Regions from separate parts of the Enterobacter sp. RHBSTW-00175 genome, predicted to be linked through region 3. Evidence: predicted binding sites of a transcription regulator. Region 3 holds the regulator's gene; each other region holds the start of a gene.
What was found. The regulator CRP, encoded in region 3, controls carbon source genes, mostly activating them, when cyclic AMP is high. The targets are predictions, from matches to a motif close to ATGTGANNNNNNTCACAT.

Region 1 (7,178 bases), 250 kb from region 3:
TCATCGTCCTGAGCGGTAGCCTGTTCAACCATTTCAGGATTAATCTCGCGCTTAACCTCCACCCCCAGGCTACGGAATGCCTCTGCTTGCGCCAGCAAGTTGCCGCGCCCGGAAGAGAGCTTTTTCATCGCCTGGCGGTAGTTATCCTGCGCGCGATCGAGGCTCTGCCCAACAGAGGACATATCGTCCACAAACAGGCGCATTTTGTCGTACAGCTTGCTGGCGCGATCGGCAATTTGCTGTGCGTTACGGCTTTGGTGCTCGTAGCGCCAGAGATTTGCAATCGTCCGCAGCGCCACCAGAAGTGTCGTGGGACTTACCAGCATAATGTTATTTTTCAATGCTTCGGTTATCAGTTCGGGCTGTCTGTCGAGCGCCAGCAGGAATGCGGGCTCAACCGGAATGAACATCAACACGTAATCCAGTGAGCGTAACCCCGGTAGCTGCTGATAGTCCTTACGGCCCAGCAGACGGATGTGGTTACGGACAGACGCGATATGCTCCTGTAACGCAGACTCGCGAATGTAATCGTCCTCGGCATTGAAGTAGCGTTCGTACGCCACCAGCGTCATTTTGGCGTCGATAACGACATCTTTGCCCTGCGGCAGGCGCACAATGACATCAGGCTGCATCCGCGAGCGGGCATCGTTTTCGATGCTGACCTGCGTTTCATACTCGTACCCTTCACGCAGGCCAGAAGCCTCCAGCACGCGGGTCAGTACTACTTCACCCCAGTTGCCCTGTGCTTTGTTGTCGCCTTTAAGCGCACGCGTCAGGTTAACCGCCTCTTGCGTCATCTGCGCGTTCAACTGCTGGAGATTACGAATTTCATGCGCCAAAGTGTGGCGTTCGCGCGCCTCCTGGCCAAAGCTGTCCTGCACCTGGCGGCGAAAACCGTCCAGCTGCTCACGCAGCGGCGTGAGCAGGTTGTTCAGGCTCTGGCGGTTTTGTTCGTCAACACGGCGGTTACTGTGCTCAAAAATGCGGTTCGCCAGGTTTTCGAACTGTTCGCTAAGGCGCTGCTCGCTGTTGATCATCTGGCGGATTTTGTCTTCCGCATGGAGCTGGGTCGATTCAAGACGGGTGGTGACTTCGCGGAGATCGGCTTCCAGCGAGGTGTTGATATCACGCAGATTGCGCAGTTCGTTATTGAGCAGCTCGCACTCGTCGCGCCAGTGCCCGCTCTGGGTAAGCTGTTGTTTCGCGGCACTGAGCTCGGCGACCATCTCTTCGCGTTCTGCCAGTTGATCGGCTTTATGCTGCGCGTGCTGATAGCTGGATATGAGCCAGCCTATTCCCACGCCCACCAGCGCAATCACTGCATAAATCAGGATTGAGATATCCACAATGCCCCCTGCATCAACGTTTTACCCGCATAAAATAGAATTGTGCTGTTTGGCATCCTCCCCGACCTAAAGGTCCGAGACCCCTACAGCGTTCAGACCGAAACCTGACTCACCTCGGTGGGTTCCTGCTTCAACGGAAGTCCTGACTTCACCATCCCTCCACAGGCAAGCACGGCATGCCCTGCCGCTAAAATATTACGCGCGCCGTTGATATCGGCGTTCGCCCTGTATCCACATATCTGACAAACAAATTTACTCTGGGACAGGCGATTTTCCTTCGAAGTATGACCACATCTGGAACATCGCTGGCTGGTATATGTCGGAGGAACGGTAATCACCAGACCACCTCGCCAGCGCTGCTTATACTCAAGCTGGCGGCGCATTTCATACCACCCCTGATCCAGTATCGCGCGATTTAAGCCTGATTTGGCTCTGACGTTTCGCCCGTGCAGCTCAGCCGTGCCTTTCGCCGACTTCGACATGCTTCTGACCTTCAGGTCCTCAATGACAATCATCGCGTGGTTTTTGCTGATTTCACTGGTGATTTTATGCAGATAGTCGCGCCGGACATTAGCAATGTGTGAGTGTAAACTCTGAAGTTTTTGTTTCTGCCTTTGCCAGTTAGCACTGAATTTAACTTTGCGACTTAACTGGCGGTGGAGCTTTACCAACTTACGCTGACTTGTTTTGTAGCTATTGACGGGTTGGTATACCGTACCATCTGAAAGCGTTGCGAGTTTAACGACTCCAGCATCCAGGCCGACAATTGACGCAGCATTATGAACGGGTTCGGCAACGTCGCACTCTGTCTGGATACTAACAAACCATTTGCCACATGACTGATTAACGGTAACGTTTTTCACTTCACCAGTGATTTTACGGCTGTTGCGGTAGCGTATCCATCCCAGCTTTGGCAACGATATACGGCTGTTGGTTTGATCAAGCTTCACACCCTGAGGGTAGCGGAACGCATCATTCTTCCCGCGTTTTTTAAAACGGGGGAATGCTGCACGTTTCTGAAAAAAATTCCTGTAGCCACGTTCCAGATCTTTCAGCGACTGCTGTAACGTCTGCGATGGAGATGCTTTAAGCCACTCTGTTCCAGGATCGGATTTCCAGGCTGTGAGCCAAAAAGCCATTTTTGTATAGGGAATGTACTTATTCCCTGTCTCATGGTTCTCATTCTGAAGCGCCAACGCGCGGTTAAAGACGAAGCGACAAGCCCCAGCGAAGCGCCACATATCTCGCTCCTGCTGACCATCGGGTCTCAACTGAAATTTGAAGGCTTGAAGTCGTTTCATTGACACTATTCTACTTTGGTCTATGGCAAATGAAACCGCTATTCGCCGTGACTATTGAGAGATTGCTCAGCACGATTACTACGAAGGCGTTCTGTGGGTTCTGGGTTATTTTACAAGTACTTGTAGCAACGCTACCGACACCGATTTGACAATACATCGAGCGGCAATAAACACCAGGTTAACCCTAAAATCGCACCCTATGTTACTGTTCTGAAGGACGAGTTTTATAACAAACCTGTATAAACGTCCAGTTTGAAAGGGTTTTCCTGCGAGGCGCTACGCAAAAAGAAAAGGCCGAACAAGTCGGCCTTTTATCGAAGAAGAGAGGACTAGATCAGGCGGCGAGCCGCTTCAACCACAATTTTCACCGCATGGCTTTCGGTCTGCTTCATGGTTTCGGCGTTCGGGATCTCCTGCTGAGTACGGTTAACGATAACACCCGCCACCATACCGGCACGCAGACCCTGGCTTGCGCACATGGTCAGCAGCGTTGCAGATTCCATTTCGTAGTTCATCACGCCCATAGACTGCCACTCTTCCATTGAGCCTTTAAAACGGCTCACTACGCGGCCAGAGAAGGTGTCGTAACGCTCCTGGCCCGGGTAGAAGGTATCGGAAGAGGCGGTAACGCCGATGTGCGTTGTTGCGCCCACAGATTTCGCGGCTTCAACCAGTGCGGTGGTGCATTCAAAATCCGCCACTGCCGGGAATTCCATTGGCGCAAAGTGCAGACTTGCACCGTCCAGACGCACAGACGCGGTCGTGACCAGCACGTCACCCACATTGATATGCGGCTGGATAGCGCCGGTGGTGCCGATACGCAGGAAAGTACGGATACCCAGCTGCGCCAGCTCTTCAACAGCAATAGAAGTAGACGGGCCGCCGATACCGGTAGAACACACGATCACCGCTTTACCATCCAGCTCCGCGCGCCAGGTGGTGAATTCACGATGGGATGCCAGCTTAACCGGCTTATCCATCAGCGCGGCGATCTTTTCCACACGCTCTGGATCGCCAGGGACGATAGCGAGCGTAGCCCCTTGTAAATCGTTTTTAGTGAGGCCGAGATGAAAAACATCAGACTTAGACATAGGTGACTCCTCTGTGGGTCGGTTTGTCAGAAGAAGTAAAACGGTACTTTACAGAAGCAGTGTGCGTAATTTCGTGACGAACCTCACCATGAATGAAAATGATTGCAGTTAATTTCCATAAATAAGTGATCAACATCACATTAACAATGTTATACCGTGGTGTGTTGCACAAAAGATAGACCGTTTAAGGCACTGTGGGTTGTTAACCTTGTGACTATATTTACCTTTGCGCTAACTCAACATTGGTACGGAGAATGCCATGACTGAAAAAACCGGTTTTGCACCTGCTGCTGCCCCTCATGCTTCAACCATTGTCACTACTCCCGAAGAAGCCATTAGTGCAGGAGAGACATCCATTCCCTCACAGGGGGATAACATGCCGGCTTACCATGCGCGCCCGAAATCGGCCGATGGCGCTCTGCCGGTCGTGATTGTGATACAAGAAATTTTCGGCGTACATGAGCATATTCGCGATGTTTGCCGTCGACTGGCGCTGGAAGGTTATCTGGCCATCGCACCAGAGCTCTATTTCCGCCAGGGCGATCCAAATGACTACAGCGATATCCCGACGCTATTCACTAATCTGGTCAGCAAAGTCCCGGACGCGCAAGTGCTGGCGGACCTGGACCATGTCGCCAGTTGGGCGGCGCGTAACGGCGGCGACCCACATCGGTTGATGGTGACCGGTTTCTGCTGGGGCGGTCGCATCAGCTGGCTGTACGCCGCGCATAATCCGCAGCTCAAGGCTGCCGTGGCGTGGTACGGCAAGCTGGTCGGCGAAAAAACGCTGAATTCACCTAAGCAACCGCTGGATATCGCCGTGGATCTTAACGCCCCGGTGCTGGGTTTGTACGGCGGCCAGGATACCGGCATTCCACTCGATACTGTGGAAACCATGCGTCACGCGCTGCGGGCGGCAAATGCGAAGGCAGATATCGTGGTTTATCCCGATGCAGGACATGCTTTTAACGCGGATTATCGGCCGAGCTATCACGAAGAATCCGCCAAAGATGGCTGGCAACGAATGCTGGCCTGGTTCCGGCAATATGGCGCTAAAAAGGGTTAAGCGGCTCACAAATTGATGCATGAAGCACCTGTGTTGTTTGACTTTTAAGCACAATCTGGCCGATATACAAAGCACAGGCGTGTAACTACGAGCCGTAGGCAAGACCTGAAGCCCCTCTCCTCTTTCGAGTGGAGAGGGGCTTCAGGTCTTTTTTTTTGCTCTGGAGACAGGGGCCAGAACATGAACCACTTGCAAACTGCGCTGGACATCATCGCCCTGGTTGGCGGTGCTGAGAATATCGAACATATCGAACATTGCTCCACCCGCTTGCGGTTGAGCCTGTATGACAACAGCAAGGTCAACGAAACGGCGCTGACAAACATCGACGGCGTGTTGGGCGTTCGCGTCAACGTGCAGTGCCAGGTGATCATCGGTCACGAAGTGGTACAGGTGTTTGATGCGGTGCGTTCTCTGGTGGGCTCGCCGCAGGCCGGTGGGCAGCACACACCTGCCAGAGTCAGCCGCGGGGCGCAGATTGTCGATTTTGTCATTAGCGTTTTTCAGCCGCTGGTGCCGGCGATTGCTGGCGGCGGGGTGCTGAAATCCCTGCTGCTGTTGCTGGATGTGATGGGCTGGCTGAGCCGCAACAGTTCAACATACAAGGTTCTGGATAACATCGGCTCTGCACCGCTCTATTTCCTGCCGATCCTCGTGGCGATCACCACCGCCATGAAGCTCAAAGTGAACGTGCTGGTTGCGGTGTCTGCCGTGTCGGTCATGGTGTTGCCTGCCATGACCAAACAGCTTGCCGAGGGAACGGCATTTATGTCGTTCGACCTGCGCAACGTGGCGTATGCCTCACAGGTGTTTCCGGCGATCCTGTGCGTGCTTTTTTACGCCCAGACCGAAAAGCTGTTTAACCGCTACTCACCCGGCGCACTGCGCATTTTCCTCTCGCCGATGCTTTCTCTGCTGGTCACCGTTCCTGTCACCCTGCTGATCCTGGGGCCACTTGGCTATGAACTGGGGGCCGGGCTGGCAACGGTCATTTTGTGGCTGTACGGAAAACTGGGCTTTGTGGCAACCGGGCTGCTTGCTGCCGTCCTGCCCTTTATGGTCGCTGCCGGGATGCACAAGCCGATGCTGCCGTACACGGTTGCCTCCATGAGCCAGTTCGGGCGTGAGATGCTCTACCTGCCTGCGTCACTGGCGCACAACATTGCCGAGTCCGGCGCGTGCCTGGCGATTGCGCTCAAAAGCAAAGATAAGGTGCTGAAATCCACCGCGTTCTCAGCCGGGATCTCCGCGCTGTTCGGCATTACCGAACCGGCGCTGTATGGCGTGACGCTGCTGAATAAAAAAGCGCTCTACAGCGTGATCCTCGGTGGCGTGGTGGGCGGTGCGTTTATCGGCTGGATGGGCATTCAGGCTTTTGCGCTTGTGGGCCCCGGCCTTGCCAGCATCTCGATGTTTGTCTCGCCAGATAACGCGATGAACATCGTCTGGGCCTTTGCCGGCGCAGGGTTGTCATTTGCCGTGGCATTTATCAGTGCATTAGTGCTCTGGCGCGACAAGGTGCCGGAAAAAACCGATACCCTGACGTTCACCCGCCCGGTAGAAGGGCAAATCATCCCGCTGGAAAACGTTAATGACGATGTTTTCTCGCGCAAAATTATGGGTGACGGGATAGCGATTGTGCCTTCTCAGGGCGTGTTGCGCGCCCCGGCAGACGGTACTGTTGCGAATGTATTTGAAAGTGGTCATGCCCTAAGTCTGCTCACCGATGCCGGTGTCGAGCTGATATTCCATATCGGGATCGACACCATCAGGCTGCAAGGCGAGGGCTTCTCGGCAAAAGTGGCCGAAGGTCAGCACGTTAAGTGCGGCGACACGCTGATTGAATTCTCACTGGACACCATTACCGCCGCCGGGCTCGATCCGGTGGTCATGATGGTGGTCACTAACGGCGAACGCTTTTCGCTGACATCAGGTAATACCGACGATAAGAATCCAAATCCTCATATCATCATGACGCTTAAGGAGTCCGTGTAATGGAGAAATCCCTCCCGTTTCCGCAAGGTTTTTTATGGGGCGGCGCGATTGCCGCAAATCAGGCCGAAGGGGCATGGAATGTGGACGGTAAAGGGCCGTCCGTGGCTGATGCCATAACCTGGAAGCCTAACCTGTCCGTGAAGGATTACAGTGGCCATATGGCGCTGACCGACGAAAACATCCGCGACGCGTTTGAAGGTAAAAATGACGCGCTGTACCCGAAACGCCGCGGCATTGATTTTTATCATCACTATAAAGATGACATCGCGCTGTTTGCCGGGATGGGCTACACCGTGTTGCGCGTGTCGATTGCCTGGTCGCGTATTTTCCCGACCGGGGAAGATGCTGCACCAAACGAGGCAGGCCTGAAATTTTACGAGGA
Region 2 (7,178 bases), 2.0 Mb from region 3:
GTGGCATTTATTGCTGAACGTCGCGCCAAGCGCGCCTGATAGTGGATGTATTGCATATGAAAACCCTGAAAAGCTGGACCGTAGATAAACAGTCGGCGAACCATCTGGAACTGGTGGTGGATAATCAGCACCGCCTGTGTCTGTATGTGCTGGAAGAGAACCTGTTCCGCGTGCTGATTAAACGCAAAGGCGAGCTGGCACTGGACCGCACCTGGAGCATCGCGCCAGAGAAAGATGTGCCGTGGGAAGGCCGTCGCCGCGACGATCTCAGCGGTTTTTCCTGCCCTGCCTGGACGCTGACACAACAGGGCGATACCCTGACGGTCGCCACGGAACAGCTGCGTGTGACAGTGCATCAGCCGCTGTGGCTGGAGTGGTATTACCGGAATGAAGCGGGCGAGTGGCAGCCGCTGGTGAATGACCGCCCGACCAGCGCCTATCTGCTGAACGCCCATGGCGATGGCGTGGCGCACTACCTGAGCCGTCGTAAAGACGAGCGTTTCTACGGTCTGGGTGAAAAAACCGGTGATTTACAGCGTAACGGTAAGCGCTATGAGATGCGTAACCTTGACGCCATGGGCTATAACGCGGTCAGTACCGACCCGCTCTACAAACATATTCCGTTCACTATCGCCCGTCGTGATGACGTGAGCTACGGCCTGTTTTATGACAACCTGAGCAGCTGCTGGCTGGATTTGGGTAACGAAATCGACAACTACCATACCGCCTATCGCCGCTGGCAGGCGGAAGCCGGCGACATCGATTACTACATCTTTACCGGTAAAAAGGTACTGGATATCACCAAAGCCTTCGTGCGCCTGACCGGGAAAACGCTGTTTGGGCCAAAATGGAGCCTGGGTTACAGCGGCTCAACCATGCATTACACCGATGCGCCGGACGCGCAAAACCAGCTGATGAACTTTATCCGCCTGTGCGAAGAGCACGCCATTCCGTGCGACTCGTTCCAGCTGTCGTCGGGTTATACCTCCATTAACGGCAAGCGTTACGTCTTTAACTGGAATTACGACAAGGTGCCGCAGCCGAAAGTGATGAGCCAGGCGTTCCACGATGCGGGGCTGAAGCTCGCCGCGAACATCAAACCGTGCCTGTTGCAGGATCATCCGCGCTATAACGAAGTCGCAGAGAGCGGCCTGTTCATTCGCGATTCAGAAACCGATGCACCAGAACGCTCCAGCTTCTGGGATGACGAAGGATCGCACCTCGACTTTACCAACCCGCAGACGGTGCAGTGGTGGCAGAACGGCGTGACCACACAGCTACTGGAAATGGGGATCGACTCCACCTGGAACGACAATAACGAATATGAAGTGTGGGACGGCGAAGCACGTTGCTTTGGTTTCGGCAAGGAGATCGCCATTAAGCACATTCGCCCGGTGATGCCGCTACTGATGATGCGCGCCTCGCTGGAAGCGCAGCAGCGTTTTGCCCCGGAAAAACGCCCGTATCTGATCTCCCGCTCCGGTTGTGCCGGGATGCAGCGCTACGTGCAGACCTGGAGTGGCGATAACCGCACCAACTGGGACACGCTACGCTTTAACACCCGTATGGGGCTGGGGATGAGCTTGTCCGGATTGTTTAACGTGGGCCATGATGTCGGCGGTTTCTCCGGGGATAAACCAGACGCTGAGCTGTTTGTCCGCTGGGTACAAAACGGTGTGATGCACCCCCGTTTTACCATTCACTCATGGAATGACGATCATACGGTGAACGAACCGTGGATGTATCCGGGTGTGACGCCTGCAATCCGTAGCGCCATTGAACTGCGTTATCGCCTGCTGCCTTACCTTTATACCCTGCTCTGGCAGGCACATGCGGACGATGAACCGATGTTGCGCCCAACCTTCCTCGATCATGAACATGATGTTCAGACCTTTGAAGAGAGCGATGACTTCTTGCTGGGCCGCGATGTGCTGGTGGCGAGCGTGGTCGAAGCCGGGCAGCGCGAACGTCGCGTCTGGCTGCCGGATAACGAAACCGGCTGGTATGATTTTTACACCCACGAGTGGTTCTCTGGCGGCCAGTGGATCACCCGCGATGCGCCGCTGGAAAAACTGCCGTTGTTGGTACGCGCCGGGGCTGGTCTGCCGCTTAGCGAACGTATTACCCATGTGAGCACCGAAAAAGACGATACCCGCGAACTGAAACTGTTCCCGGTGAAAGGCGTGGGTACGACGACCGGCCTGGTGTTTGAAGATGACGGCGAAAGCTGGGGTTACCAGAAAGGTAATGCGCTGTGGCTGGAGTGGGAAATGGTGTGTGACGGAGCGACCATCAATCTGAAGGTCAACGCGCGCGGGGATTACCGTCCGGCGTGGAAAGCACTGAAGGTGTCGTTACCGACGGGAGAAAAACGTAAGCTGCTGGTGAATGGCGTTGAAGGGGGTGAATGGGTGATGCAATAGCCCCTCACCCCGACCCTCTCCCCATAGGGGCGAGGGTGAAAACCGCACGGAGCAGTCCCCTCTCCCCTATGGGGAGAGGGTTACGGTGAGGGGAATTATTTTAGTTATCGATACCTTTGCTGCGCAGGTAATCTTCGTAGTTACCGGTGAAGTCCACTACGCGCTCAGGCGTAATCTCAATCACCCGGGTTGCCAGCGAGCTCACGAACTCACGGTCGTGGGAAACGAAGATCAGCGTACCCTGATACATTTCCAGCGCCATGTTCAGCGATTCGATAGATTCCATATCCAGGTGGTTGGTCGGTTCATCCATCACCAGAATATTCGGTTTTTCCATCATCAGCTTACCGAATAGCATACGCCCCTTCTCACCACCGGAGAGCACTTTCGCTGGCTTCTTGATATCGTCCTGGCTGAACAGCAAACGCCCCAGAATGCTGCGCACTGCCTGCTCGTCATCGCCTTCTTGCTTCCACTGGCTCATCCAGTCGAAGACCGTCAGATCGTTTTCAAACTCGTATTCGTGATCCTGCGCGTAGTAGCCAATCTGCGCATTCTCGGACCACTTCACGGTTCCGTTATCCGGCTGCAGCTCGCCGACCAGCGTTTTCAGCATGGTGGATTTACCCACGCCGTTAGCACCCAGAATGGCGATCTTCTCGCCCACTTCCAGCAGCAGGTTGAAGTTTTTAAACAGTGGACCGTTTTCGAAGCCTTTGGTGAGGGCTTCCACTTCCAGCGCGTTACGGAACAGTTTCTTGTCCTGCTCGAAGCGGATGAACGGGTTCTGACGGCTGGAGGCTTTCACTTCATCGAGCTTGATCTTATCAATCTGACGGGCGCGAGAGGTTGCCTGACGCGATTTAGAGGCGTTGGCGCTGAAGCGGCTGACGAAGGATTGCAGGTCAGCAATCTGTGCTTTTTTCTTGGCGTTATCGGCCAGCAGACGCTCACGGGCCTGGGTTGCCGCAGTCATGTATTCGTCGTAGTTGCCCGGGTAAACGCGCAGCTCGCCGTAGTCCAGATCCGCCATATGCGTACAGACCATGTTCAGGAAGTGACGGTCGTGCGAAATGATAATCATGGTGCTGTCACGATCGTTGAGCGTCTGCTCCAGCCAGCGGATGGTGTCGATGTCCAGGTTGTTCGTTGGTTCGTCGAGCAGCAGAATGTCCGGGTTAGAGAACAGCGCCTGCGCCAGAAGCACACGCAGCTTCCAGCCCGGTGCGACTTCGCTCATCGGGCCGTAATGCTGTTCAACAGGAATACCGACACCCAGCAGCAGCTCACCTGCGCGTGATTCCGCAGAGTAGCCATCCATTTCACCATACAGCACTTCAAGATCGGCCACTTTGTAGCCATCTTCTTCACTCATTTCAGCCAGCGCGTAGATACGATCGCGCTCCTGCTTCACTTCCCACAGCTCCGCGTGTCCCATGATCACCGTATCAAGCACGGTGAACTCTTCGAAGGCGAACTGATCCTGACGCAGCTTACCGATACGCTCGTTAGGATCGAGCGATACGTTGCCAAGCGTCGGCTCTAAATCGCTGCCGAGGATCTTCATAAAGGTGGATTTTCCGCTACCGTTGGCACCAATCAGGCCGTAACGGTTGCCGCCGCCAAATTTGACGGAAATATTTTCGAACAGCGGCTTACTGCCAAACTGCATAGTGACGTTGCTGGTAACTAACACGGGAGATTCCTGCGAAAAGTGTGATAAACACGGCATTATGCCACAATTCCGAAATGAGATCCCGTGTTGCAGCTTTCCACTAAACTTTAACAAAATCGAAAAAAGTGTGATTTCGTACACATCTGAATTCCCTGCGAGAGGGAATGCACATATAATGCGCTCCCATCACAGATTCAGACTTATCAACTAATCGCCAGAGTGGCTCAGATACCTCGCACAACATGAACATGAAATTAAAAACGCTTTTTGCGGCGGCGTTAGCCGTAGTAGGTTTTTGCAAAACCGCTTCTGCGGTGACTTATCCTCTGCCGACAGACGGTAGCCGTCTGGTGGGTCAAAACCAGGTTGTCACCGTTGAAGAGGGTAACTCCCAGCCACTGGAATATTTTGCTGCACAATACCAGCTCGGCCTGTCAAACATGCTGGAAGCAAACCCGGGTGTTGACCCGTATCTGCCAAAAGCTGGCACCGTACTGAACATCCCACAGCAGCTGATCCTGCCAGATACCGTGCACGAAGGTATCGTGATTAACAGCGCCGAAATGCGTCTGTACTACTACCCGAAAGGCACTAACACCGTGATCGTGCTGCCTATCGGTATCGGCCAGTTGGGTAAAGACACCCCGCTGAACTGGACCACCAAAGTTGAGCGTAAGAAAGCAGGCCCAACCTGGACCCCAACGGCGAAAATGCACGCGGAATATATTGCCGCAGGCGAGCCGCTGCCAGCCGTTGTACCGGCAGGCCCGGATAACCCAATGGGTCTGTATGCCCTGTACATCGGCCGTCTGTATGCGATTCACGGGACCAACGCCAACTTTGGTATCGGCCTGCGTGTGAGCCACGGTTGTGTACGTCTGCGTAACGACGACATCAAGTTCCTGTTCGAAAACGTACCGGTCGGAACTCGCGTACAGTTCATCAACGAGCCGGTAAAAGCCACTTCCGAGCCGGATGGCAGCCGTTACATCGAGGTTCACAACCCGCTGTCTACTAGCGAAGACCAGTTCAACAACAACGAAATCGTGCCAATTACGCTGAACAGCGCAGTACAATCTGTGACTTCTCAGGCTGACGTAGAATCCACGGTTGTTGACCAGGCAGTTCAAAACCGTTCCGGGATGCCTGTGCGTTTAAACTAAATGCACCCGCTATTTAGGTAATCCGAAAAACCCCGCGCTGTCGGGGTTTTTTATTTGCGCTATCCCACATTCTTGCCACGGCCAAAAGACATTAATTGCTATATTCCCCATTGCCGCCATTTTCTGCTAAAGCTTCGGGGTTACTTCTTTTCATCTAAGTGCTATCATGCGCCAACTTATAAAATCAGCTTTTTCTGTATTTTGTAGGGTTGTAAATTCTTTCTGGAGCCCGCTTAGTCACGATGATCAGTATTAACTTAACAACAACAAAATCGCGCCTTTATCTCTGTTCGCAAACAGTGTGGTCACTTGCGAACCAGAGTACCAGGGTCGATCAAATTGTTGTTTGGGTTTCCAGCACAGCATATCTCAGTGACGATGGCATCACTGAAGAGCCAGAGTGGGCGGATAAAATCCGCCAGACAGGCACTAACCTTGTCTTTAAATGGGTAAAGAATACAGGACCTTATCGTAAATTATTCCCGGCACTGCAAGTTGCTACGGATGACGATATTCTGATCTATGCCGATGACGATGCCATTTATAACGAAATTTGGGCGCAAACCCTTCTTGATGACTTTTATCGTCATAATCAAAAATGTGTTGTCGCGGCCCGTGTGCGTAAAACGGTAAAGAAGAAGAAAGATATCCTCGATACCTATCGTAATTTCCCGTTAATTACGGTGCCGAAAGTGATTGAGCAGGACTATATCATCACCGGTCTGGGTGGTGTGGTGCTCAAGAAAAGTATGATCCCGGAGTATTTTCACTACAATGAGGACTTCCTTAAGGTCTGTCCTCGCGCAGATGACATCTGGATCAGTAAACTTATCCAGTTAACCAAAACGCCTGTCTATGTTTCGGCTCAGAGCATCCGTTTTGTTCATGAAATCATCCATGATTACGGTTTGTCCCGCGCAAATACCAGTAAAATTAAACGTTCACTCTTTCAAAAAATTCGATTTACGTTTAAGCCTGGTCAGATCCACTATTTATGCCAGAACGATCTCTATATTAAAGACACCGACAGTTACTTTGAGTCGTGTGCCTGAAAGCTGAATAGCACATTACCCATTATTTACGATCACGATCCCGCTGTGATCGTAACGATAGTGACAGTGGGCATACTCCAGCGGTGTGCCATCTTCCAGATAGATAACCTGCTCGACCTCCAGAATCGGATCGGTTTGTTCGCAAACCAGATGCTGCATATCCAGTGCATTCGGTTTTAGCGCACGCACCACACGGTATGACCCCATGATTTTCAGGCCCAGCGTCTCCTGCACGTATTGAAATACCGAGCTTTCCAGATGTGTTTTATTCAGGCCGGGCACCAGATTGAGCGGCATTACGGTTGAATCCAGCGACATTGGCTCGCCATTAAGCAACCGCAGGCGTACAAAGTCGTACACGGGAGCATCACCGTTAATCATCAGAGAGGCTTGTTCTTTCTCATTGGGAAAACGCAGTTCGAAATGGACAACCTGGCTGCTGACCGTGCCCAGATGCTCCCAGGTTTTTGTCGCGCCAAAGTAGTCGCTTCCTGAAAGATCCCACTGCGAGAGTTGCAGGAAATTCTTGCGGATGAACGTCCCCTGCCCCTGACGGGTGTACACCAGTCCTTCAACAATCAACTGCCGCATGGCCTGCTGAATAGTCATACGACTGGTACTGAACTCCGCCGCCAGCGCAAACTGGTCCGGCAGCGGTTCATTGGCGGCATACTGTTGGCTGATAATACGTTTTTTAATTTCACGCGCTATGGTGATGTACTTCGCCGCCATCGTCCTTTCCTTCCGTTAGTTTTCTGTCCCGCTGTTTCTTAATGCCACTCTCTCGGCAATCTTGAGGAAAGGCAGGTAGAAGAATACACCAAATATAATGATTGCCAACTGCACAACCACGGCCCGCCAGTCC
Region 3 (7,178 bases):
GCGCGGGCATTCTTTGCCCGCGTTGCTGACCCTCCCTGCGAAAGCGCGTTTTGCTGCTTATACTTGTGGCAAGCGGACACATTCAGGGAGGCGTTAAGTGAAAAAACTCACCGACAAGCAAAAATCCCGACTTTGGGAGCAGCAGCGAAATGCGAATTTCCAGGCCAGCCGCCGCCTGGAGGGTGTCGACAGCCCACTCGTCACGCTTAATGCCCTGGATGCACAGCGCCGCCTTGAAGAACTGAGGAGGCACTATGAGCGATAAATACGGCGACGACCGCGATCCCTACCTCTATCCTGGTCTGAATGTGATGCGTAATCTGCTGAACATCCATCAGGCAGACCGGCTTGCCCATGCTTCTTATGAACTCACCGCTCTGCGTGCGGCCACGCTCGGTTTAGGGCCGCCCGCGCGCGGGTTACCGCATCTGTGTGCTATCCACCGTCATCTGTATCAGGACATTTTCGACTGGGCTGGTGATATTCGCGAAGTGGATATTTATCAGGGCGATACCCGTTTTTGTCATTTCGCCTACATCGAAAAAGAGGGCAACAGCCTGATGCAGGATCTCGAAGAAGAGGGCTATCTGGCCGGTCTTGAGAAAAGCGAGTTTGTTGCCCGTCTGAGCCACTACTACTGCGAAATTAACGTGCTGCATCCGTTTCGCATCGGTAACGGCATTGCCCAGCGGGTCTTCTTTGAGCAGCTCGCGCTCCACGCAGGCTATCAGCTGAGCTGGCAAAATATCGACTCGCAGGCCTGGGCGGCGGCAAACCAGAGTGGTGCGATGGGCGATTTAAGCGCGTTGACTGCCATCTTTAGTAAAGTGGTGAGCGAAGCGCGCGAAACTGAGTAGAATAGGGCGCCTTTTTGCTGTGGAGCCGCCATGATCCTGCTGATAGATAACTACGATTCCTTTACCTGGAATCTGTACCAGTATTTCTGCGAACTGGGCGCGGAGGTGGTTGTCCGCCGCAATGACGACATCACCCTTGCCGATATTGAGACGCTTGCTCCGCAGAAAATCGTTATCTCACCGGGGCCGTGTACGCCGTCGGAATCCGGTATCTCTCTGGACGTTATAAAACAGTTTGCCGGTAAGCTGCCTATTCTGGGTGTCTGTCTTGGCCATCAGGCTATTGCTCAGGTGTTTGGCGCAACCATTGTGCGTGCGGCGAAAGTGATGCATGGCAAAACCTCCCCCGTTACCCACAATGGCGCAGGCGTGTTCAGCGGATTAAATAATCCGTTAACCGTTACGCGCTATCACTCCCTGGTGATTGATCCCCCTACGCTGCCAGCGTGCTTTGACGTCACCGCCTGGAGCGACACCAACGAAATTATGGGCATTCGTCATAAGGAATGGGATCTCGAAGGGGTGCAGTTCCATCCTGAAAGCATCCTGAGCGAGCAGGGACATCAGCTGCTGGCGAATTTCCTCAATCGCTGAATTTTTATTGCCTTATTATGATTTTTTATGCATATTTTGTGATTATATTTTCACAATCAATGTGACATAAAATGGATGGGCATGACATGGCAACTGAACAATCAGCAATTACCCGCGCGACATTCGATGAAGTGATCCTGCCGATTTATGCACCGGCTGAGTTTATCCCGGTTAAAGGGAAGGGCAGCCGCGTCTGGGATCAGCAGGGTAAAGAGTACGTTGATTTCGCGGGGGGGATTGCGGTGACGGCGTTGGGTCATTGTCATCCTGCTCTGGTAGACGCGTTAAAAACCCAGGGCGAAACCCTGTGGCACACCAGTAACGTCTTTACCAACGAACCCGCGCTGCGCCTGGGACGTAAAATCATCGACGCGACCTTTGCTGAACGTGTGCTGTTCATGAACTCCGGTACTGAAGCCAACGAAACGGCCTTTAAGCTGGCACGCTACTATGCTTCAACCCGTCATAGCCCGTATAAAACCAAAATCATTGCCTTCCATAACGCCTTCCACGGCCGTTCGCTGTTTACCGTGTCCGTTGGCGGGCAGCCAAAGTATTCCGATGGCTTTGGCCCGAAACCGGCCGATATCATCCACGTGCCGTTTAACGACCTTCATGCGGTAAAAGCGGTGATGGACGACCATACCTGCGCGGTTGTGGTCGAGCCGATTCAGGGCGAAGGCGGCGTAATGGCGGCAACGCCTGAGTTCCTGCAAGGCCTGCGTGAACTGTGCGATGCGCACCAGGCGCTGCTGGTGTTTGATGAAGTGCAGAGCGGCATGGGGCGTACCGGCGATCTCTTTGCCTATATGCACTACGGCGTGACGCCAGATATCCTGACCAGCGCCAAAGCGCTCGGCGGCGGTTTCCCGGTAAGTGCGGTGCTCACCACGCAGGATATCGCTTCTGCGTTCCACGTGGGTTCTCACGGTTCGACCTACGGCGGCAACCCGCTGGCCTGCGCCATTGCTGGTGCGGCGTTCGATATCATCAACACGCCAGAGGTGCTGAACGGCGTTAATGCGAAGCGCGAGCTGTTCGTGAAACACCTTCAGCAGATTGATGAGCAGTACAACGTGTTCAGCGAGATCCGTGGTATGGGGCTGTTAATTGGCGCTGAGCTGAAGCCACAGTACAAAGGTCGCGCACGCGATTTCCTGCACGCCGCAGCTCATGAAGGGGTGATGGTGCTGAATGCCGGGCCGGACGTGATGCGTTTCGCGCCGTCGCTGGTGATTGAAGACAAAGACATAGAAGACGGCTTAAACCGTTTTGCGGCGGCGGTCGAGAAGATCGTCCGGGGATAACATGATTGCCCGGCGGCGCTGCGCTTGCACGGGCCTACAATCCAGCCGGACGTGATTCAATACGGCGTGCGTTTTAATACCCGCGTTAACCAAATCCCGTGATGCGGACGCTGACGCCATGCCACCGACGAAATGGTGTGCATGGTGCTCAGATGCCCCAGGATGCGCTGCAAATGCTGCTCCAGGGTGCTCATTGGGCCAAGCGTCAGTGTTTCCGGTGCTTCAAGAATATTCGAATCTCCTGCTTCTCCCGGCGCGTCGTACTCCAGGCGCTGCTGACATCGCTGCAAGGCAATCTCACAGGACTGCAAATAGCGCTGCGCCAGATCGGGTGTCAGCATCGTGTGCTCGCGTGCAAGCGTGGTCATGGCGTTAATGTGCTCGACGATAAACTGGCTGTGCGTCACCCACAGTTTCATGTCTGCCAGATAGTGGGAATTAAAGCCCGGCTCCTGCATCGCCTGGTTCAGTGAGTTAAACAGGGCGTTATGTGCCTGGTTAACCTTCATGCGCTGATACGCCAGCGGCGAAGGCTGTGGATCATCGCTCAGGATCAGGCGTATCGCCTGTTGATCTGCTTCCAGCGCATCATGGGCGTTCTGGCGCAACAACCCGCTTTGCCACTGGGGCCAGAGCCAGACCAGGCCGCCAAAGGCAATCAGGCAGCCAATCAGGGTGTCGACCAGGCGGGCGAGAATAAACTGTTCGCCATTGAGCGTGAGCAGTTGCAGGGTGTATACCGCAGTGACCGTAAAGCCCACCATCGCCCAGCCATAGTTCTTGCGAATAATCAGGTAGCTCACCATGGTGACAGCCAGCATCCCCAGCAGCGTATAGCCTTCCGGTACGTGAAAGTGCAGCGTCACCCCGGCAATGATAAGCCCCGCGATTGTGCCACCTGCCCGGTGCAGAATGCGCACCCGCGTAGCACCGTAACCGTTCTGCGTAACAAACAGCACGGTCATTAAGATCCAGTACGGTTTCGGTAAGTGCAGCGCGACGCCCATCAGACTGGCGGTGCTAAGCATCACGCTGATACGCGCGGCATTACGCAGCGCGGCAGATTTCAGTGACAGATAGCTTTTCAGGGCTGGCAGCAGCGGCAGACGCTTTTGTTTATCGGCCATCAGGTCACGGGGGTAAAGTGGCCGCTGAGTCCGCAGGACACGGGCGATGCGGCTGAAGTGCCACGCCGCAAATTGGCCCACCGGGTTTTCCGCGTGCTGATGGGCAATTTTCTCCAGCGCCCCCAGCTGTTTGTCCATGTTAAAACGCGTGGGATAGCGGTGATACAGGATATCGTCAGCGAGAATGCGCAGGCGCGCTGCCACGGTTTGGGCGTTCCAGCGGATCACCGCCTCGGCGTGGCTACGTTCGACCAGCTTTTGCACCTCCTGCGGATGATGCAGGCTCACAGAGATATGTTCCTGTAAATCCAGACCGACCTGGAAGATACGCAGCAGTCGCTTATAGTCATGATTTTTATTGGCGGCGAGCATGTGCAACTGCTGATAACACTGGCTAATCAGATCGACGACTTTTTGCTGGCGCGCCAGCAGCGGCGGCAGCGATTTTTCCGGATCCGTATGCTGAGTGAGCAGGGTGTACTTGGCTTCGCAGTAGTCGGCAAGCTGCACGTAGAGCAGGCTGAGCGATTCGCGCAGCGGTTGTTCGCGCCACAGGCGGAACCAGATCCAGTTGAACACGCCGTACCACAGGGTTCCCAGCGCGTAGATGAGTAGCGGCTCCCACACCGGCATATTCCCGGCGAGGCTCAGCGTGAAGATGGCGGCAATCAACGACGCGGGCAGCAACCGGGCATGTAGCGCGCTGATTTCAGCGGTCACGCCAAGCGTCATGGCCAGTACGGTCAGGATCAGGGGAAGCGGAATATCACGGGCAAGCAGCAGTTGTACAGCGAGGCTACAGCCTGCAAACAGACAGCCGCCAATAATCAGGCGCTTGAAGAAACGTTTATGCGGTGTGTCCAGACCTGCAATGTTGCAGCAGGCAGGAACCAGGGAGAACAACAGACCCTGTTGCAGATGGCCCAGCAGCAAACCCACGGCCACAGGAAGGCACAACACCAGCGTTTGTCGCAGTGCGTAGTTAACTTCCGGGTGATAAATTAGCCTGCGCCACATGGGGAGTAGAGACAAAAACGGCGTGACACCTTGCGATGGCACGCCGTTTGACCGGAATTAACGTGTTCCGTAAACCACGATGGTTTTACCGTGGGCGGAGATCAGGTTCTGGTCTTCGAGCATTTTCAGAATACGGCCCACTGTTTCACGGGAGCAACCCACGATCTGACCAATTTCCTGACGGGTAATTTTAATTTGCATTCCGTCCGGGTGGGTCATCGCGTCTGGTTGTTTCGCCAGGTTCAGCAGAGTCTGAGCGATACGGCCCGTTACGTCCAGGAAGGCGAGGTTACCCACTTTCTCAGACGTGACTTGCAGGCGGCGAGCCATCTGCGAAGAAAGACGCATCAGGATGTCAGGGTTAACCTGAATCAGCTGACGGAATTTCTTGTAGGAGATTTCGGCCACTTCACACGCGGTTTTTGCACGAACCCAGGCGCTACGTTCCTGGCCTTCTTCAAACAGGCCCAGTTCACCGATGAAATCGCCCTGGTTCAGATAAGAAAGGATCATTTCTTTCCCTTCCTCATCTTTGATCAGCACTGCCACCGAGCCTTTGACGATGTAATACAACGTTTCCGCTTTTTCACCCTGGTGAATCAGCGTGCTCTTCGATGGGTACTTATGAATGTGGCAATGAGACAAGAACCATTCGAGAGTCGGGTCTGTTTGCGGTTTGCCAAGCACCATGCGCTGTTATCCTCTGTTATAAGCTGTCACCAGAGTCATAAGATGCATCCAGACTCTGGGGTTGCAATCGAATTCTTACCCATACCCTGGGAAGTCGGCTGTCGTAATAGTCGCAGCCAGTAAAGTTTGATGTCCTCTGCATACATGTGTAACGTCAATGTATTACTGTAGCATCCAGAGTGTTTTAGCATAGCTTTTGTCGCGTGTCTCCTGGTGTCTCGCTTCAGCATGATGCAGGTCGCCTTCCGTTGCGAGAAATGTAACGTACGCGTAATCTGTCACCAAAAATGCAACGTTGGAGTTAATGAATATGCAAGCGCGTGTGAAATGGGTTGAAGGTTTAACGTTCCTGGGCGAATCCGCTTCCGGACACCAGATTTTAATGGATGGGAACTCCGGCGATAAAGCACCAAGCCCAATGGAGATGGTGCTGATGGCGGCGGGTGGTTGCAGCGCAATTGACGTGGTGTCGATTTTGCAAAAAGGTCGTCATGACGTGACGGATTGCGAAGTAAAACTCACTTCTGAACGCCGTGAAGAAGCACCACGCCTGTTTACGCACATCAATTTGCATTTTATTGTGACCGGCAAAGAGCTGAAAGACGCTGCGGTATCACGTGCGGTGGATCTTTCTGCGGAGAAATATTGCTCCGTGGCGTTAATGCTGGAGAAAGCGGTAAAAATCACGCATTCGTATGAAGTGATCGAGGCTTAATGCAAGGGGCATCATACGCGTTGATGCCCTCACCCTAACCCTCTCCCACGGGGAGAGGGAAAAGGATCACGCGATCTGCTTCCCTTCCATCAACCGCTGCACCAGCGGTGACATAATCAGTTCCATCGCCAGCCCCATTTTCCCGCCCGGCACTACCAACGTATTCATATGCGAAATGAATGAGCCTTGCAGCATGGCCAGCAGCCAGGGGTAATCAATGCCTTCGAGATTGCGGAAATGAATAACCACAAAGCTTTCGTCCAGCGAGGGAATGCTTTTGGCCGCAAACGGGTTGGAGGTATCTACCGTCGGCACGCGCTGGAAGTTGATGTGGGTGCGTGAGAACTGCGGCGTCAGGAAGTTAATGTAATCTTCCATCGAACGAACAACCGAATCCATCACCGCTTCGCGTGAATGACCGCGCTCGCTGGTATCGCGCGTCAGCTTCTGGATCCACTCCAGGTTCACAATCGGCACAACGCCGACCAACAGGTCCACGTGGCGCGCCACATCATGCTGCGTGGTCACCACGCCGCCATGTAATCCTTCATAAAATAGCACGTCGGTAGGTTCGGGAAGAGGCTGCCAGGGGGTGAATGTCCCTGGTACCTGATTCCAGGGAACGGCTTCGTCATAGGTGTGCAGATACTTCCGCGACTGGCCTTTGCCGGTCTGTCCGTATTCTTTGAAAGTCTGCTCCAGCAGACCGAAATCGTTGGCATCTGGCCCAAAATAGCTGATGTGTTTGCCGAGATCGCGAGCTTTGCGGATCGCCATATCCATTTCAGGGCGGGTGTAGCGGTGAAAGCTATCACCTTCTACCTCTGCGGACCGTAAATTCAGTTGCGCGAAAATCTTGCGAAAGGCGAGG

Region 1: a site for CRP is predicted at 3,862-3,879, ahead of udp (uridine phosphorylase). Genes of this name have one in related genera too.
Region 2: a site for CRP is predicted at 4,138-4,155, ahead of HV107_RS17535 (ABC-F family ATPase). Genes of this name have one in related genera too.

The regions. Positions count from the first base shown of each region.
Region 1 covers NZ_CP055930.1:1,916,144-1,923,321, forward strand. The annotation lists gene rmuC (DNA recombination protein RmuC) at 1-1,346, opposite strand, end outside; gene HV107_RS09065 (RNA-guided endonuclease TnpB family protein) at 1,439-2,647, opposite strand; gene udp (uridine phosphorylase) at 2,977-3,738, opposite strand; gene HV107_RS09075 (dienelactone hydrolase family protein) at 3,998-4,804, shown strand; gene HV107_RS09080 (beta-glucoside-specific PTS transporter subunit IIABC) at 4,985-6,796, shown strand; gene HV107_RS09085 (glycoside hydrolase family 1 protein) at 6,796-7,178, shown strand, end outside.
Region 2 covers NZ_CP055930.1:3,682,093-3,689,270, reverse strand. The annotation lists gene HV107_RS17545 (MFS transporter) at 1-39, shown strand, start outside; gene HV107_RS17540 (glycoside hydrolase family 31 protein) at 57-2,423, shown strand; gene HV107_RS17535 (ABC-F family ATPase) at 2,524-4,119, opposite strand; gene ldtB (L,D-transpeptidase) at 4,341-5,261, shown strand; gene HV107_RS17525 (glycosyltransferase) at 5,504-6,313, shown strand; gene HV107_RS17520 (GntR family transcriptional regulator) at 6,329-7,045, opposite strand; gene HV107_RS17515 (PTS sugar transporter subunit IIC) at 7,061-7,178, opposite strand, start outside.
Region 3 covers NZ_CP055930.1:1,670,989-1,678,166, reverse strand. The annotation lists gene HV107_RS08025 (YhfG family protein) at 98-265, shown strand; gene HV107_RS08020 (putative adenosine monophosphate-protein transferase Fic) at 255-857, shown strand; gene pabA (aminodeoxychorismate synthase component 2) at 888-1,451, shown strand; gene HV107_RS08010 (aspartate aminotransferase family protein) at 1,538-2,758, shown strand; gene HV107_RS08005 (YccS/YhfK family putative transporter) at 2,815-4,902, opposite strand; gene crp (cAMP-activated global transcriptional regulator CRP) at 4,960-5,592, opposite strand; gene HV107_RS07995 (OsmC family protein) at 5,903-6,307, shown strand; gene HV107_RS07990 (phosphoribulokinase) at 6,374-7,178, opposite strand, start outside.